One region of the Pantoea sp. X-Soil-MYKO-1785 genome, then DNA from elsewhere that is predicted to be linked to it. Evidence: riboswitches for the same ligand, from Rfam matches in the RefSeq annotation. Region 1 holds a riboswitch; each other region holds the start of a gene.

Region 1 (3,554 bases):
AATCAAGATTCCCGCAAGGATTTTTATGGGGCGGCGCGTTAGCCGCCAACCAGGCTGAGGGAGGCTATCGTGAAGGCGGAAAGGGTTTAACCACCGTTGACATGATCCCCCACGGTCCGCACCGGATGCCGGTGAAGTTAGGCCTGGAGCAACGTTTCACCCTGCGTGACGATGAGTTTTACCCCAGCCACGACGCAATAGACTTCTATCATCGCTATCCGGAAGACATTGCGCTGATGGCGGAAATGGGATTCAGCGTATTTCGCACCTCTATCGCCTGGAGCCGTCTCTTTCCGAATGGGGATGAGCTGACGCCGAATCCGCAGGGGATCGCCTTTTACCGGGCGGTGTTTGAAGAGTGCCGTAAATACAATATCGAACCGCTGGTTACGCTGTGTCACTTTGACGTGCCGATGCATCTGGTTACTGAATATGGCTCATGGCGCAACCGCAAGATGATCGACTTTTTTGCCCGCTATGCCCGCAGCTGCTTTGAGGCATTTGACGGTCTGGTGAAGTACTGGCTGACCTTTAATGAGATCAATATTCTGCTGCACAGTCCGTTCTCCGGTGCCGGGCTGGTGTTTGAAGCAGGTGAAAATCATGAGCAGGTTAAGTATCAGGCGGCCCATCATGAGCTGGTGGCGAGCGCGCTGGTGACCAGAATCGCCCATGAAATAAATCCGGCTAATCAGGTCGGTTGCATGCTGGCGGGCGGCAACTTCTATCCATGGTCAAGCAAACCGGAAGATGTCTGGGCGGCGCTGGAAAAAGACCGCGAAAACCTGTTCTTTATTGATGTGCAGGCGCGCGGATACTATCCCGCCTACGCGGCCCGCCTGTTTCGGGAAAAAGGGGTCAGCCTGCAGATTGACGACGGCGATGCTGAGATTCTGAAAAACAGCGTCGATTTTGTCTCGTTCAGCTACTACGCCTCGCGTTGCGCGTCAGCAGAGATGAACGAGCTTAACAGCAGCGCCGCCAACGTGGTGAAATCTCTGACCAACCCGCATCTGACGCGCAGTGAATGGGGCTGGGGCATTGATCCGCTTGGCTTACGCATCACCATGAATATGATGTATGACCGCTATCAGAAGCCGCTGTTTCTGGTCGAAAATGGTCTGGGCGCACGGGATACCTTTAATGACGCCGGTGAGATTGAAGATGATTACCGCATCAGCTATCTGCGTGAACATATCCGGGCGATGGGCGATGCGATTGCGGACGGTGTGCCGGTGATGGGTTATACCAGTTGGGGCTGCATCGATCTGGTTGCCGCCTCGACCGGCGAAATGAGTAAACGTTACGGATTTGTTTATGTCGATCGTGACGATCTGGGCAACGGCACGCTGGCGCGCAGCCGGAAAAAATCGTTCTGGTGGTATAAAAAAGTGATCGCCAGCAATGGTGAAGATCTGGAGTGACGCTGTCACCTTGTATCGACAGAACAGGCTATTCTGGTCAGCCGACCCGCAGCAGTAAGCGGGCGACTGGTTGAGCTGGACTGCGGCGTGCCGTTGTATTCAGCAGATAATTATCGTATAACAAACGTCTCCGAGGGGTGTCCTGTAATGGGCTGAGATGGCGCAAGCCGAACCCTTTGAACCTGATCTGGGTCATGCCAGCGAAGGGACGGGTCGGCAACGTTTCTGCATCATCTTCTGCGTTTTTGCCTGTTCTTCATCGTATGCCCGGATCTCCTTATGTTAACGAACCGTTAATGGAGATCCTATGTCACTTGCGCTTTTCGACACCGGCTTTTATGGCCGCCTGCGTCACCAGGCGGGCGATCACTGGCACGCCTACGTGTCGCACGATTTTGTGCAGCAGCTCGGCCAGGGCCAGTTGCCTCCTGCCGCTTTTCGTCATTACCTCACCCAGGATTATCTGTTTCTGCTGCACTTTGCCCGCGCCTATGGGCTGCTGGTCAGTAAACTGCACGACCCGGCAGCGTTACGTGCAGCAACGGCATCTCTCAACGCCATCGTCAATGAACTGCCATTGCATGTGGCTTACTGCCAGCAGTGGGGGATCAGCGAAGCCGTGCTGGCCAGCCAGGCCGAAGCCGTTGAAACAATCAACTACACCCGTTACGTGCTGGACGTCGGCCACAGCGGAGATGCGCTTGAGCTGATGACCGCGCTAATGCCGTGCGTTGCCGGCTATGCTGAAATCGGCCTGACGCTGTTACACCATCCCGCGACGGTGATCGCAGGCAATCCTTACGCCGACTGGATTCAGAATTACGGCGATGCCGATTATCTGGCCGGTGTTCGCGCGGCGTTGAATCTGTTTGAAACGCTGGCCCAACAGCGCGCCGGGGCTGAGCGATTCGACCAACTGGCGACGATATTCACTACCGCCACCCGGCTGGAATCCGACTTCTGGCAGATGGGCCTCGACCAGCAGCAGATGGGCCTGAATGACTCATTGACTGCATCCCGATGAACGGTTCAACGCGGTTATCGCCACCGGGCATCTCTGTCCGTCAGCTCAGGCTGGATTTCGGTTCGCATCGACTGTTCGACTCACTCGACCTGGAGATCCCCGCCGCGGCCTTCACTGCGCTGCTGGGTGCCAGCGGCGTCGGGAAAAGTAGCCTGATGCGCGTCATTGCTGGCCTGACGCCGCCGACATCCGGGCTGGTCAGCGGCAGTGATGGCCTGCCGCTGGCCGGGCGGATCGCCTGGATGGGCCAGCAGGATTTGCTCTATCCGTGGCTGAGCGTGGAGCAAAACGTCTGCCTGGCCAGTCGTCTGCACGGCGAAAAACCGGACCGCGACTGGGCGCAGCATCTGCTGGCGCGGGTTGGTTTGACTCGCTACGCAACGGCCCGGCCCGCCACCCTGTCTGGCGGCATGCGGCAGCGGGCCGCACTGGCGCGCACCTTATATGCACGAAAGCCGATTGTCCTGATGGACGAGCCCTTTTCCGCGCTCGACGCGCTGACCCGCAGCCAGATTCAGACCCTGGCCGCCGGGGTGCTGGCGCAACATACCGTGTTGCTGATCACTCACGACGCGGCGGAAGCCTGCCGACTCAGCCATCATATGCGGGTGCTGACCGGCTCAGGCATTGAACCCTGCCCGCCATTAGCGGGTCAGCCGCCGCGCGCGCCTGATGATGCTGGCGTGATTCGCAGCCAGGCCGCTTTGCTGCAACAGCTGGCTAAGGTGACGCTATGAAACAGCTCAGCCGCTTTGCCCCGCTGTGGCGTGGCATCACGCTGTGCAGCGGCCTGATTGCGCTGTGGTGGCTGGTGACGTTGCTGCCGGTGCCGGCGTTTCTGCTGCCTTCACCGGCGGCCGTTGCGCAGGCGCTTTGGACCAGTAAGAGCTGGCTCGGCTATCACAGCCTGATCACCTTCACTGAAATCCTGAGTGGAATGGCGATTGGCGTAGTACTGGGTTGCCTGCTGGCGCTCGGCATGACGTTTTCGCCACGTCTGCAGCGCTGGATGATGCCGCTGGTGCTCACCAGCCAGGCGATTCCGGTCTTTGCACTGGCACCGCTGCTGGTGCTGTGGTTTGGCTTCGGCATGAGCGCCAAAGTGG
Region 2 (3,554 bases), on a different replicon from region 1:
CGACCGGGATCGTAGTCGTAACTGAGCGCCTGAAAGATCGCCAGTTCAATGGTGGTGGCCTGGGGGCCACCGCCCAGCGACAGCACGGTGGCGAAGCTGGCGAAGCAGAGCATAAAGATGAGCGCGCCGGTCGGCAGCAGCTGACGACGCAGCCATGGCCACTCCAGCAGGCAAAAGTGGTGCCAGCCGCGCAGATCAAGCTGTGCGGCCAGTTGACGCTGCTCGGCCGGAATACTCTCCAGCGCCTGCAGCATCAGACGCGTCGCCAGCGGCAGGTTAAAAAAAACATGCGCCAGCAAAATGCCCTGTAACCCATAGGGTGAGAAGTGATAGTCAATGCCCAGCAGCTGACACATCTGCGCCAGCCAGCCGACGCGGCCATAGACCGTCAGTAGGCCAAACACCGCCACCAGCACCGGCAGCACCAGCGTCATGGCACACAGACGCAGCAACAGCTGACGACCGGGAAAGCGGCGGCGATAGAGGGCGCGCGCCAGCGGCACTGCAGGCAGCAACGACAGCAGGGCGGAGAGCAGCGCCTGACCAAAGGAGAACGCCACAACGTGCTGCAGGTACTCATCCAGCAGCACGCTACGCCAGTCGGTGACCGGCGCGGCATTCCACAGCGAGATAAAGGCGAACAGCGCCACGCTGATTAACAGCAGCGTGGCGAGCGACCCGGGGATCAGCCAGCGCGGCATTAGCGGCTGACGGCGCGTTGCCACTGGCTAATCCAGCCAGAGCGCTGGCTGGCTACCTCTTCCGGCGAATAGTGCAGCGCGGTGGCGGGCACCTGCAGCGTGGCGAAGCCAGCAGGCAGGGTGGTTTTGATCGCCGGATACATCCAGTTGCCGGTCGGGATGGTGTTCTGGAACGCCGGCGAGACCATAAACTGCATGAACTGCTGCGCCAGTTTCGGCTGTTTACTGCTGGCTAACTGCGCAGCAACCTCGACCTGCAGATAGTGGCCTTCGGCAAACGGTGCGGCGGCGTAGTTCTCTTTTTTCTCTTCGATGATGTGATAGGCCGGCGAGGTGGTATAGCTCAGCACCAGATCGCCTTCGCCTTTCAGGAACAGACCGTAGGCTTCACTCCAGCCCTTGGTGACCGTCACGGTTTTCTGCGCCAGCTTTTGCCATGCCTGCGGGGCCTGATCGCCATAGACTTTCTGCATCCACAGCAGCAGACCTAATCCCGGGGTACTGGTACGCGGATCTTCATAGATGACCCGCCATTTTTCCGGGCTCTCTACCAGCTCTTTCAGGCTTTTCGGCGGATTTTTCAGGCGGGTTTTGTCATAGACGAAGGCGAAATAGCCATAATCAAACGGAACAAAGGTGCTGTCGTGCCAGCCACCCGGCAGCGTCAGCTGCGCGGTATCGACCTTGCTGGCGGCAAACAGACCGGTTTTTTGCGCCGCCTGCAGCAGGTTGTTATCCAGTCCCAGCACCACATCCGCTTTGCTGTTTTTGCCTTCCATTCGCACGCGATTCAGCAGCGACACGCCATCTTCCAGCGTGACAAATTTCAGTTCGCAATCGCACTGCGCTTCAAAGGCTTTTTTGACCGCCGGACCGGGGCCCCAGTCAGCGGAGAAGGAGTCGTAGGTGTAAACCGTCAGAACCGGTTTGGCAGCCAGTACCGGGGTGGAAAGTAACAGCAGCAGTGGCAGAACTTTGTTAAACACTTTGCGCTCCTTCAGGAGAATAGGGGATGAGTCGCAAAGGATCTGAGCAGCAGGCCTCTCAAATCCCTACGTCGGTATTAACCGAATCAGGTTCGACGGGTCTCTCTCAGCCGTTTGCGGTCAGCAGGCGGCACCCCGTTGAGAACGTCACATTCTAGTCATTTCAGCGTCAGCGCGAAAGCGTTACAGCGCGGGCGGCGCAAACCAGGCAGATTTAAAATCGAACCAGCCGAGGGTATTCATCCGCACGCCGCGCATGCTGCGCTGACCTTCAAGCAGCAGCCAGTGGTGGAACAGCGGATGCAGACCGGCCTCTTCCACTAACCGCTTGCTCCATTCGGCCAGCGGCAGCGCTTTTTCACGCCAGCGGGCGGCATCAGCGTGCCAGTCGATCGGCAAACAGTGATGCAGCAGCGGGATCTCATACAGCTGGGCAAACAGTGAAAAGGCCAGTGGCAGCGTGAAGTTCACGCTGCCGAGCCAGATATCGCTGTCGGCCTCGCCCTGATGCCAGCATTCGTAACTGACTTCACGCGTCTCCAGCGTAACGCCGTGCTGCGCCAGCAGCGGACGCAACGCATTGGCAATGCCTTCGTGCTCAACGTGCTGACTGTACCAGGTGAGCGTCAGGTGAGTCAGGCCGGGCGGCTTTTCGACCGGGGTAAGATCGCGGCGGTGATGCCAGCGCGGCAGCAGGCCATAGGCCGGAAACCAGTAACGCTGATAGCCGACGCCGGCGTGGTTGAGCAGGGCGATGGGATTGAACAGATAGCTGACCCAGCGCCGTATCGTCTCGTCACGGCCTTTTTCCGAACGCTGATCAAACAGCAAATAGTAGCAGCCTTCTTCCAGCCGGCTCTCTTCCTGGATCTCATCCGCGCCGTCGCCCTGCAGGCGCACACCTGCGTAGACCAGCTCATCGCTGATATCCGGCAGTACCCAGATAGAGACGTCATCAATCAGCGCGCGAAAGCCAAAATAATCATCAAAGGCTTCTATCTTCAGCTGACTTTCCTGATTGCGGATCACGCTGTAAGGGCCGGTGCCGATCGGCTGGCGGGCAAAGTCGCGCTGCGTGGGCCACTCGCGCGGCAGGATCATCGCACTGACGCTGGCCAGTAACCAGGGTAACCAGTCGTCGGGCTGGCTTAAGGTGATATCCAGCGTCCACGGAGCGGGCGAGTCGAGCTGTTGAATATGGGAAAACAGCGGCTGCTGACGCTGACGTTCCAGCGTGGCGATAACATCGGCCATCTCCAGTTCGCGACCATGATGAAAGCGAATCGCCGGTCGCAGAAAAAAGCGCCAGTGGAGCGGGGAAGTCTGCTGCCAGTGATGGGCAATATCGGCCTCTATTTCCCCATTTTCCTCATTTATGCGCGTCAGGCCATTAAAAATCTGGCGGGCAATATGGGTTTCGGAGCGGCGCAGGGCGGAGCCCGGCAGCAAATTCAGCAGCGGGCGGTAGTAAAGCACCCGCAGAATGTGTTTTCCCTGACGGAAACTGCGGCCAAGGTGAGCGCCAATCATCTGCCTGACCTGATTCTTATCGCCGACCAGTTGCACCAGCTGATCGATGCGATCCTGATCCAGCAGATCCTCAGCGCGCTGCTGCTGTAGCGCCAGCCCGGTGTAGCAGAAGGTCAGTTGTGAGCGCTTACCGCGTCCGGCTTCGGCCTGCCAGATTAACCAGCCGGCCGCCTGCATCCGGTTGAGTAAGTTGCGCATATGCCGGCGTGAACAGTGCAGCAGGTCAGCCAGTTCGCTCAGGGTGATCTCCTGCGTCTGCCCCTGGCAGCTTTGCCACAGGCGTATGAACTGCTGCTTCAGGCGAGATGAGAACATAAAAGAGGAACTCCCGGTGAAA
Region 3 (3,554 bases), on a different replicon from region 1:
AGCCAGTCCGGGCTGTTATCAGCCGTCAGGTGACCGCCCTTGATCAATACTGCCTGACATCCCGCCGCCAGCAACGCCTCGCCCTGCGCCCGCATCTGCGCTTCGCTCTCCGCCACCGCGCACCCCAGCAACGCTGCTGCTTCCGGCAGATTCGGCGTAATCAGCGACACCTGCGGTAACAGCAGTTCGCGGACGCTGGCAATGGCATCGGCGGATAACAGCGGATCGCCGCTTTTCGCCACCATCACCGTATCCAGCACCACGAAAGGAATTGCGCTGCGTTTCAGCCGCGCCGCAACCTGCCCGACGATGGCGGTTTCCGACAACATGCCAATTTTAGCGCTGTCGATGCGCACATCGTCCAGCACCGAGTCGAGCTGGGCGGCCACAAAGTCTGCATCAATCCGGTAGACCGACTGAACGCCACGGGTATTTTGCGCCACCAGCGCGGTGATCACGCTGGTGCCATACGCGCCCAGCGCTGAAAAGGTTTTCAAATCAGCCTGAATCCCTGCCCCGCCGCTGGGATCGGTCCCGGCGATGGTCAGTGCATTAATGCGTTTCATGGTCAACCTCCAGCGTCCAGAGCGCATCAAGAAACGCTGTGGCAAAACTGCCGGGGCCGGCTGAGCTTGCCGCCGCCTGTTCACCGGCCCGCGCCATCACCTGACAGGCACTGGCAACGTTGAGCAGCCGATCGCCGCTCAGACTGCTGAAGCCGGCTACCACCGCCGACAGCGCACAGCCGGTGCCGACCACCCGCGTCATTAACGGGCTGCCGCCGCGAATGGCAAAGGTGCGCTGGCCGTCGGTGGCGTAGTCTACTTCGCCGGTCACAATCACCAGCGTTTGATAGTCGCGGGCCAGCTGCCGGGCAGCCTCCAGCGCTGCATCCGCCTGATGCAGGCTATCCACTCCGCGTCCGCCGCTGGCCTGTTGCGCCAGCGCCATGATCTCTGACGCGTTACCGCGGATCACCGCCGGCTGCTGGCTCAGCAGCCGCTGGCAGAAAGTGGTGCGCAGCGTCAGTGCGCCGACCGCCACCGGGTCCAGTGTCCAGGGCGTTCCCGCCTGCCTGGCGGCCATGACTGCCGCCTGCATCGCCTGCTGGCGCTCAACGGTCAGCGTTCCGACGTTTATCAGTAAGGCATCGGCAAAGCCGCTGAACTGCGCGGCTTCCTCCGCATCAATCACCATCGCTGGCGAAGCGTTGAGCGACAGCAGCACATTGGCGGTGAAGTTTTGTACCACGTCGTTGGTCATGCAGTGCACCAGCGGTGACTGACGGCGGAAACGGTGCAGAATGGGCGCGAATTGCGCAGCAGAAAGGTGTTGAGATTGATGTGTCATCATAGCTCCCAACCGGCGAACAAGAAGGCGAATGCGGTCAGGCATCAGACTTCCCTACGCTGGCATTATCCAGTTCAGGTAATACGGGTATTTCTCAGCCCTCTCCGTATGGAAAGCGGCACCCCGAGTCGTGTTACAGCCTGCAGCATAAGGAGGTGGCGCCGCGAAAGCAAGCCACAGCCACGTCACCCATCCTCGCGCCGCTGACACTTCGCATGATCCTGATCAATTCTCGCTACGGCAAAAACAGGCTTAATGCTGCGGGCCATAAAACTACCTCTTTTGAGGTAGCCATTTAAGCCAGAGCACAGGTGCTGCCCATCGCGGCATCGGGTTCCGCCCATAAGCGGTAGCCAGCCATAATAATTAGCCTGCGTAGAGCATCGCCGAAAAAACACCTCATTTCATGGAGTTAAACCACTCCAGGAGCGGAACTTCATACTATTCAGGATGTATGATGCGATTGTCAGCGCTTATTCCACACCGTCATCGATGGCAGGACATTATTATCGAACGCCGTGGCGCTATCGCGCCAAACGGCAGATACTATCTTTCCACCTATATTTCCGCCCGCTGTCTGCGCTGCGGCGAAACAATTCATCGTGTTTATTATCGGGATATCAGCGATCAACAGGCGCGCCGCTGGCTGGGATAGCGGCCCTGACGGCGAGCGGCTCAGACACAGTTAAAGTTAACAGTTAGTTAGCAATTTGTTAGTCTGGTAACTAATCATCGTCTGATCAGACTCTCTCTATGCCACTGCTGTTTGAAAGCTTAAGTCATCAAATCTATCTGTCCGCACCGCTGTTTATTCTTATCCTGCTGGGCTACGGCCTGACGCGATTGGGTAAATGGCCCGCCAGCATCAGCGAAGGGATGAACCGCTTCGTGTTCAACGTCGCGCTGCCCTGCATGCTGTTTGGCGTGATGAGCCATTTCTACCAGAGCCCGCCGGTTGACGCGCGGCTGCTGCTGGCCTTTTTTGGCAGCTGCCTGCTGGTGTTTATCGTCGGCCGGATAGTGGCAAAACGGCTGTTTAAGCTGGATGGCGTTGCTGGCTCGGTCTTCGCGCTGGGCGGCATCTTTTCCAATAACGTGATGCTCGGCATTCCGGTGGCGACGGTGCTGCTGGGGCCAGCGTCCCTGCCCTCGGTGGCGCTGGTGCTGGTGTTTAACAGCCTGATCCTCTGGACCCTGCTGACAATCTCGGTTGAGTGGGCGAAACAGGGCAGCTTCTCGCTGCAGGGGCTGGGACGCACCGCGATCGGCGTGCTGAAGAATCCGCTGATTATTGGCATTCTCAGCGGTACCGGCTGGAGCTTTTTGCAGCGTCCGCTGCCGCTGCTGGCCGCGGAACCGCTGCGGATGCTGGGATCGATCGCCGCCCCGCTGTCGCTGGTTACTCTTGGCATGAGCCTCGCTCATTACCGGGTGCGGGAAGGACTGAAAGAGAGTTATACCCTCTGCCTGCTCAAGCTGGTGCTGCAACCGATGACGGTGTGGGCCATCGCCTGGCTGACCGGCCTGCCGCCGCTGGAGAGTAAAGTGGTGGTGCTGCTGGGATCGATGGCGGTCGGGGTCAACGTCTACCTGATGTCGCAGAAGTTTAATGTGATTACCGGCCCGGCCGCTGCCAGCATGCTGTTTTCGACGCTGTTTGCTGCGGTGACCACGCCGCTGTGGATGATGCTGATGACGCTGGCGGGATATTAAAAAAAAGCCCCTCAACATCAGTCGAGGGGCTGTTGCGTGGCTATCGCAAAACTTATTCAGCCGCTTTGGTACGAATCAGGTAATCAAAGGCGCTCAGTGAGGCTTTCGCACCCTCGCCGCTGGCGATGATGATCTGCTTGTACGGAACCGTGGTACAGTCACCCGCCGCGAACACGCCTTTCAGGCTGGTTTCGCACTTGGCATCAATGATGATTTCGCCCATTTTGTTGCGCTCAACCGCGCCTTCCAGCCATGGAGTATTAGGCAGCAGGCCGATCTGAACGAAGATGCCGGACAGCGCCAGTTCGTGCGTGGTCTGGCTGGTACGGTCGATATACTGCAGACCGGTCACCTTGCTGCCGTCGCCTTTCACTTCGGTGGTCTGGGCATTCAGGATCACATCTACGTTTTTCAGGCTGCGCAGTTTATCCTGCAGCACCTGGTCAGCGCGCATTTCACCGGCAAACTCCAGCAGCGTCACATGTTCAACA
Region 4 (3,554 bases), on a different replicon from region 1:
CGGGCACCGGCAAACGCTCTACATCTGCCCGGCAGGTTATCGGATGCGAAAAGCGCGGACCTTCGCCGGTTTCGAAATAGAGGCCCAGGCCCATCGCATCAGGGATAGTCAGGATGTCACTGAAGAGGATTGCAGCATCCAGCGGATAGCGGCGCAGCGGCTGCAGCGTCACCTCACAGGCCAGCTCAGCATTTTTACACAGCGACATAAAGTCACCCGCTTCGGCGCGCGTCGCTTTGTATTCTGGTAAATAACGTCCGGCCTGGCGCATCATCCACACTGGCGTTACATCGACTGGCTGACGTAACAGGGCACGCAAATAACGATCGTTCTTCAGTTCACTCATTTCATTACTCTCTCAATTTCAGGCGTGTAGTGTAGCACTTTCACGCTTCGGCGCGGCACAGGGCGACGGTATCTTCAATCAGGCGGCGCGCCACGGTGCCCGGTGGCGGCAGTAAAGGCAAGGCATCAAAACGGAACCAGGCCGCATCCAACAGCTCTTTGCCGTCATGTTGCAGATCGCCATTATCATATTCCGCCATAAACGCCGTCATCAGCGACTGCGGGAATGGCCACGGCTGGGAGGTGACGTAACGGACATTTTTGACGCGGATATTGCTCTCCTCCATCACTTCACGTGCCACCGCCTGTTCCAGCGTCTCGCCGACTTCGACAAATCCAGCCAGTACGGTATAAACGTTATTACGATGACGGGCGTGATTCGCCAGCAGGATCTCATCGCCACGCCGGATCGCCACGATAATGCAGGGCGCAATCTGCGGATAATATCGCTCGCGGCAATGACTGCACAGACAGGCAAACTCATGTTTGCTGTGGTGCATTTCGTGACCACAGTAGCCGCACCAGCGATGGGAACGGTAGAACTCCGCAAGCTGTACGCCGCGGCCCGCCAGCTGAAACAGTCCGACATCCAGATCGATCAGCTGCCGCACCGAGAACATGCTCTCTGCACGTGGCTCGCAAATCAGCCAGACTTTTTCCCCCTGCCACTCGCCAATTACCCGGGCTTTGGTGCCAGTCAGACCAAAATTTTCGGCGCTTCCGTGGGGTAAATCACCTTGCGGCAACCAAAGTTTCTGCTCGTGGCTGACAATCCACCATCCAGCGTCTACGCTTGAGATTTCGCATTGCATTTATTTCGTCATCCTTAGCGTCAACTCGCACGCTGAAGTCCTGATGTTAAGTGTGTAGATAAACAACTATAACTCACATGGAGTTAGATATGCTTAACCAGTTAGACGTCCTGGCCGAACGCGTAGGTGGCAGTAACGAACTGGTCGATTCGTGGCTGGAAGCCCGTCGCCAGCTGTTAGTAACCTATTATCATCTGGTCGGACTTAAACCCAATAAAGAAGCCCTGACCCGCCTCGATGAGCAGGCGCTGGATAACTTTTGTCATGGCCTGGTCGATTATCTTTCCGCCGGTCACTTTAGTATTTACGAACGCATCATCAGTGAGATGAGCGGTGACAGCCCGATGATCGCGGCAGCCCAAATCTATCCCCCGCTGGAAGCCAATACTGAACGCCTGATGCAGTTGTATGATGGCCATCTGCAGCAGGCGATCGATGACGATAACTGCATGACGTTCCAGCAGGCGCTGTCTGAAGTCGGTGAAGTGCTGGAGGCGCGCTTTACGCTGGAAGACAAGCTGATCCAGCTGGCGTGGGATAACCACCTGGCACCACCACCGGTGGCCAATGACAGCCAGATTGCTCGTCCGGCATAAGGTTAAACGCAGGTAAAGGGGTTGTGATTCAGTTGCAGCCCTTTTATGCTGAAGGGGTTCTGATGGCCGACGCCAGAAGAACCCATTTTTTTCTGTTTGAACGTTAAGGTTTTTCGTCTTCAGCGGGCGCTCTGCCAGCCGCAGCGTAAAACCGCATTCTTGTCGGAGTGCCCAGTTGGGCTGAGACCGTTAATTCGGGATCCGCGGAACCTGATCAGGTTAGAACCTGCGAAGGGAACAAGAGTAAATATTATCGGTACGCCAGTCTTTTGCACTGCCCGTGCTGTTACTCCTTCCGAACTCCGGACAAGCATCATTCCCACTTACTGGAAGATTGCTATGTCTGACTCAAAAATGACCCGTCGTGAACAGCGTGCCCTGGCGCAGGAATTTATCGATTCACTGCAAGGCGGCAGCGCATTTCCCCGTTCTGAACGCATCTGGATTACCGGCAGCCGGCAGGATATTCGCGTGCCAATGCGCGAAATCAGGCTCAGTCCGACCCCGGTCGGCGGCAGTAAAGAACAGCCGCTGTATGAGCAGAATGAGGCGGTGCCGGTCTATGACACCGCCGGTGCCTATGGCGATCCCGCTGCGCAGATTGATCTGCATCGTGGACTGACAAAGTTGCGGGCGGGCTGGATCGAAGAACGCAACGACAGCCAGCCGCTGCCACAGCGCAGTTCAGACTATACCCAGCAGCGTCTGGCGGATGATAGCCTCGATCACCTGCGCTTTGACGCGCTGCCCACGCCGCGTCGCGCCCTCGCCGGCCGTTGCGTCACGCAGCTGCATTACGCCCGTCAGGGCATCGTTACGCCGGAGATGGAGTTTATCGCCCTGCGGGAGAATATGGGCCGTGAGCGAATTCGCAGTGAGGTGTTACTGCAACAACATCCGGGCCACAGTTTTGGCGCGTATTTGCCAGATAACATCACCCCGGAGTTTGTGCGTCAGGAAGTGGCGGCAGGCCGGGCGATTATTCCCGCCAACATTAACCATCCTGAATCGGAACCGATGATTATCGGACGTAACTTTCTGGTCAAAGTGAATGCCAACATCGGCAATTCAGCGGTCAGCTCGTCGATTGAGGAGGAGGTAGAGAAACTGGTCTGGTCGACCCGCTGGGGCGCCGATACAGTGATGGATCTCTCTACTGGCCGTAATATTCATGAAACGCGCGAATGGATTTTGCGTAACAGCCCGGTGCCAATCGGCACAGTGCCGATTTATCAGGCACTGGAGAAAGTGAACGGCGTGGCCGAAGCGCTCAACTGGGCAGTATTCCGCGATACGCTGCTGGAACAGGCTGAGCAAGGCGTTGACTACTTCACCATTCATGCTGGCGTGTTGCTGCGCTACGTGCCGATGACGGCAAAACGGCTGACCGGCATTGTCTCGCGCGGCGGCTCGATCATGGCGAAATGGTGTCTGTCGCATCATCAGGAGAGCTTCCTCTATCAGCATTTCCGCGAAATCTGTGAAATCTGCGCGGCCTACGATGTCTCACTGTCGCTGGGCGATGGTTTACGCCCTGGCTCGATTCAGGATGCTAACGATGAAGCGCAGTTTGCCGAACTGCGAACGCTGGGCGAGCTGACGCAGATCGCCTGGGAATATGATGTGCAGGTGATGATTGAAGGCCCCGGCCACGTCCCGATGCATATGATCCGCCGTAATATGACAGAGCAGCTCGATGTTTGTCACCAGGCCCCCTTCTATACGCTCGGTCCTCTCACCACCGACATTGCGCCCGGCTATGACCACATTACGTCTGGTATCGGCGCCGCAATGATTGGCT

Evidence for each region. Region 1 has a riboswitch for thiamine pyrophosphate ahead of tenA (thiaminase II). Riboswitches for the same ligand answer to the same signal wherever they lie in the genome.
Region 2: another riboswitch for thiamine pyrophosphate. It lies ahead of thiB (thiamine ABC transporter substrate binding subunit); the one in region 1 lies ahead of tenA (thiaminase II).
Region 3: another riboswitch for thiamine pyrophosphate. It lies ahead of thiM (hydroxyethylthiazole kinase); the one in region 1 lies ahead of tenA (thiaminase II).
Region 4: another riboswitch for thiamine pyrophosphate. It lies ahead of thiC (phosphomethylpyrimidine synthase ThiC); the one in region 1 lies ahead of tenA (thiaminase II).

Annotation. Positions count from the first base shown of each region.
Region 1 covers NZ_AP036001.1:376,609-380,162, reverse strand. The annotation lists gene AC6I8D_RS21745 (6-phospho-beta-glucosidase) at 1-1,424, shown strand, start outside; TPP riboswitch at 1,548-1,650, shown strand; gene tenA (thiaminase II) at 1,732-2,448, shown strand; gene AC6I8D_RS21735 (ABC transporter ATP-binding protein) at 2,445-3,185, shown strand; gene AC6I8D_RS21730 (ABC transporter permease) at 3,182-3,554, shown strand, end outside.
Region 2 covers NZ_AP036000.1:686,696-690,249, forward strand. The annotation lists gene thiP (thiamine/thiamine pyrophosphate ABC transporter permease ThiP) at 1-725, opposite strand, end outside; gene thiB (thiamine ABC transporter substrate binding subunit) at 701-1,687, opposite strand; TPP riboswitch at 1,733-1,835, opposite strand; gene sgrR (HTH-type transcriptional regulator SgrR) at 1,871-3,532, opposite strand.
Region 3 covers NZ_AP036000.1:2,807,950-2,811,503, forward strand. The annotation lists gene thiD (bifunctional hydroxymethylpyrimidine kinase/phosphomethylpyrimidine kinase) at 1-566, opposite strand, end outside; gene thiM (hydroxyethylthiazole kinase) at 553-1,350, opposite strand; TPP riboswitch at 1,385-1,486, opposite strand; gene AC6I8D_RS13440 (hypothetical protein) at 1,808-2,005, shown strand; gene AC6I8D_RS13445 (AEC family transporter) at 2,104-3,063, shown strand; gene ahpF (alkyl hydroperoxide reductase subunit F) at 3,116-3,554, opposite strand, start outside.
Region 4 covers NZ_AP036000.1:238,415-241,968, reverse strand. The annotation lists gene hemE (uroporphyrinogen decarboxylase) at 1-346, opposite strand, end outside; gene nudC (NAD(+) diphosphatase) at 387-1,157, opposite strand; gene AC6I8D_RS01085 (Rsd/AlgQ family anti-sigma factor) at 1,247-1,753, shown strand; TPP riboswitch at 1,907-2,007, shown strand; gene thiC (phosphomethylpyrimidine synthase ThiC) at 2,093-3,554, shown strand, end outside.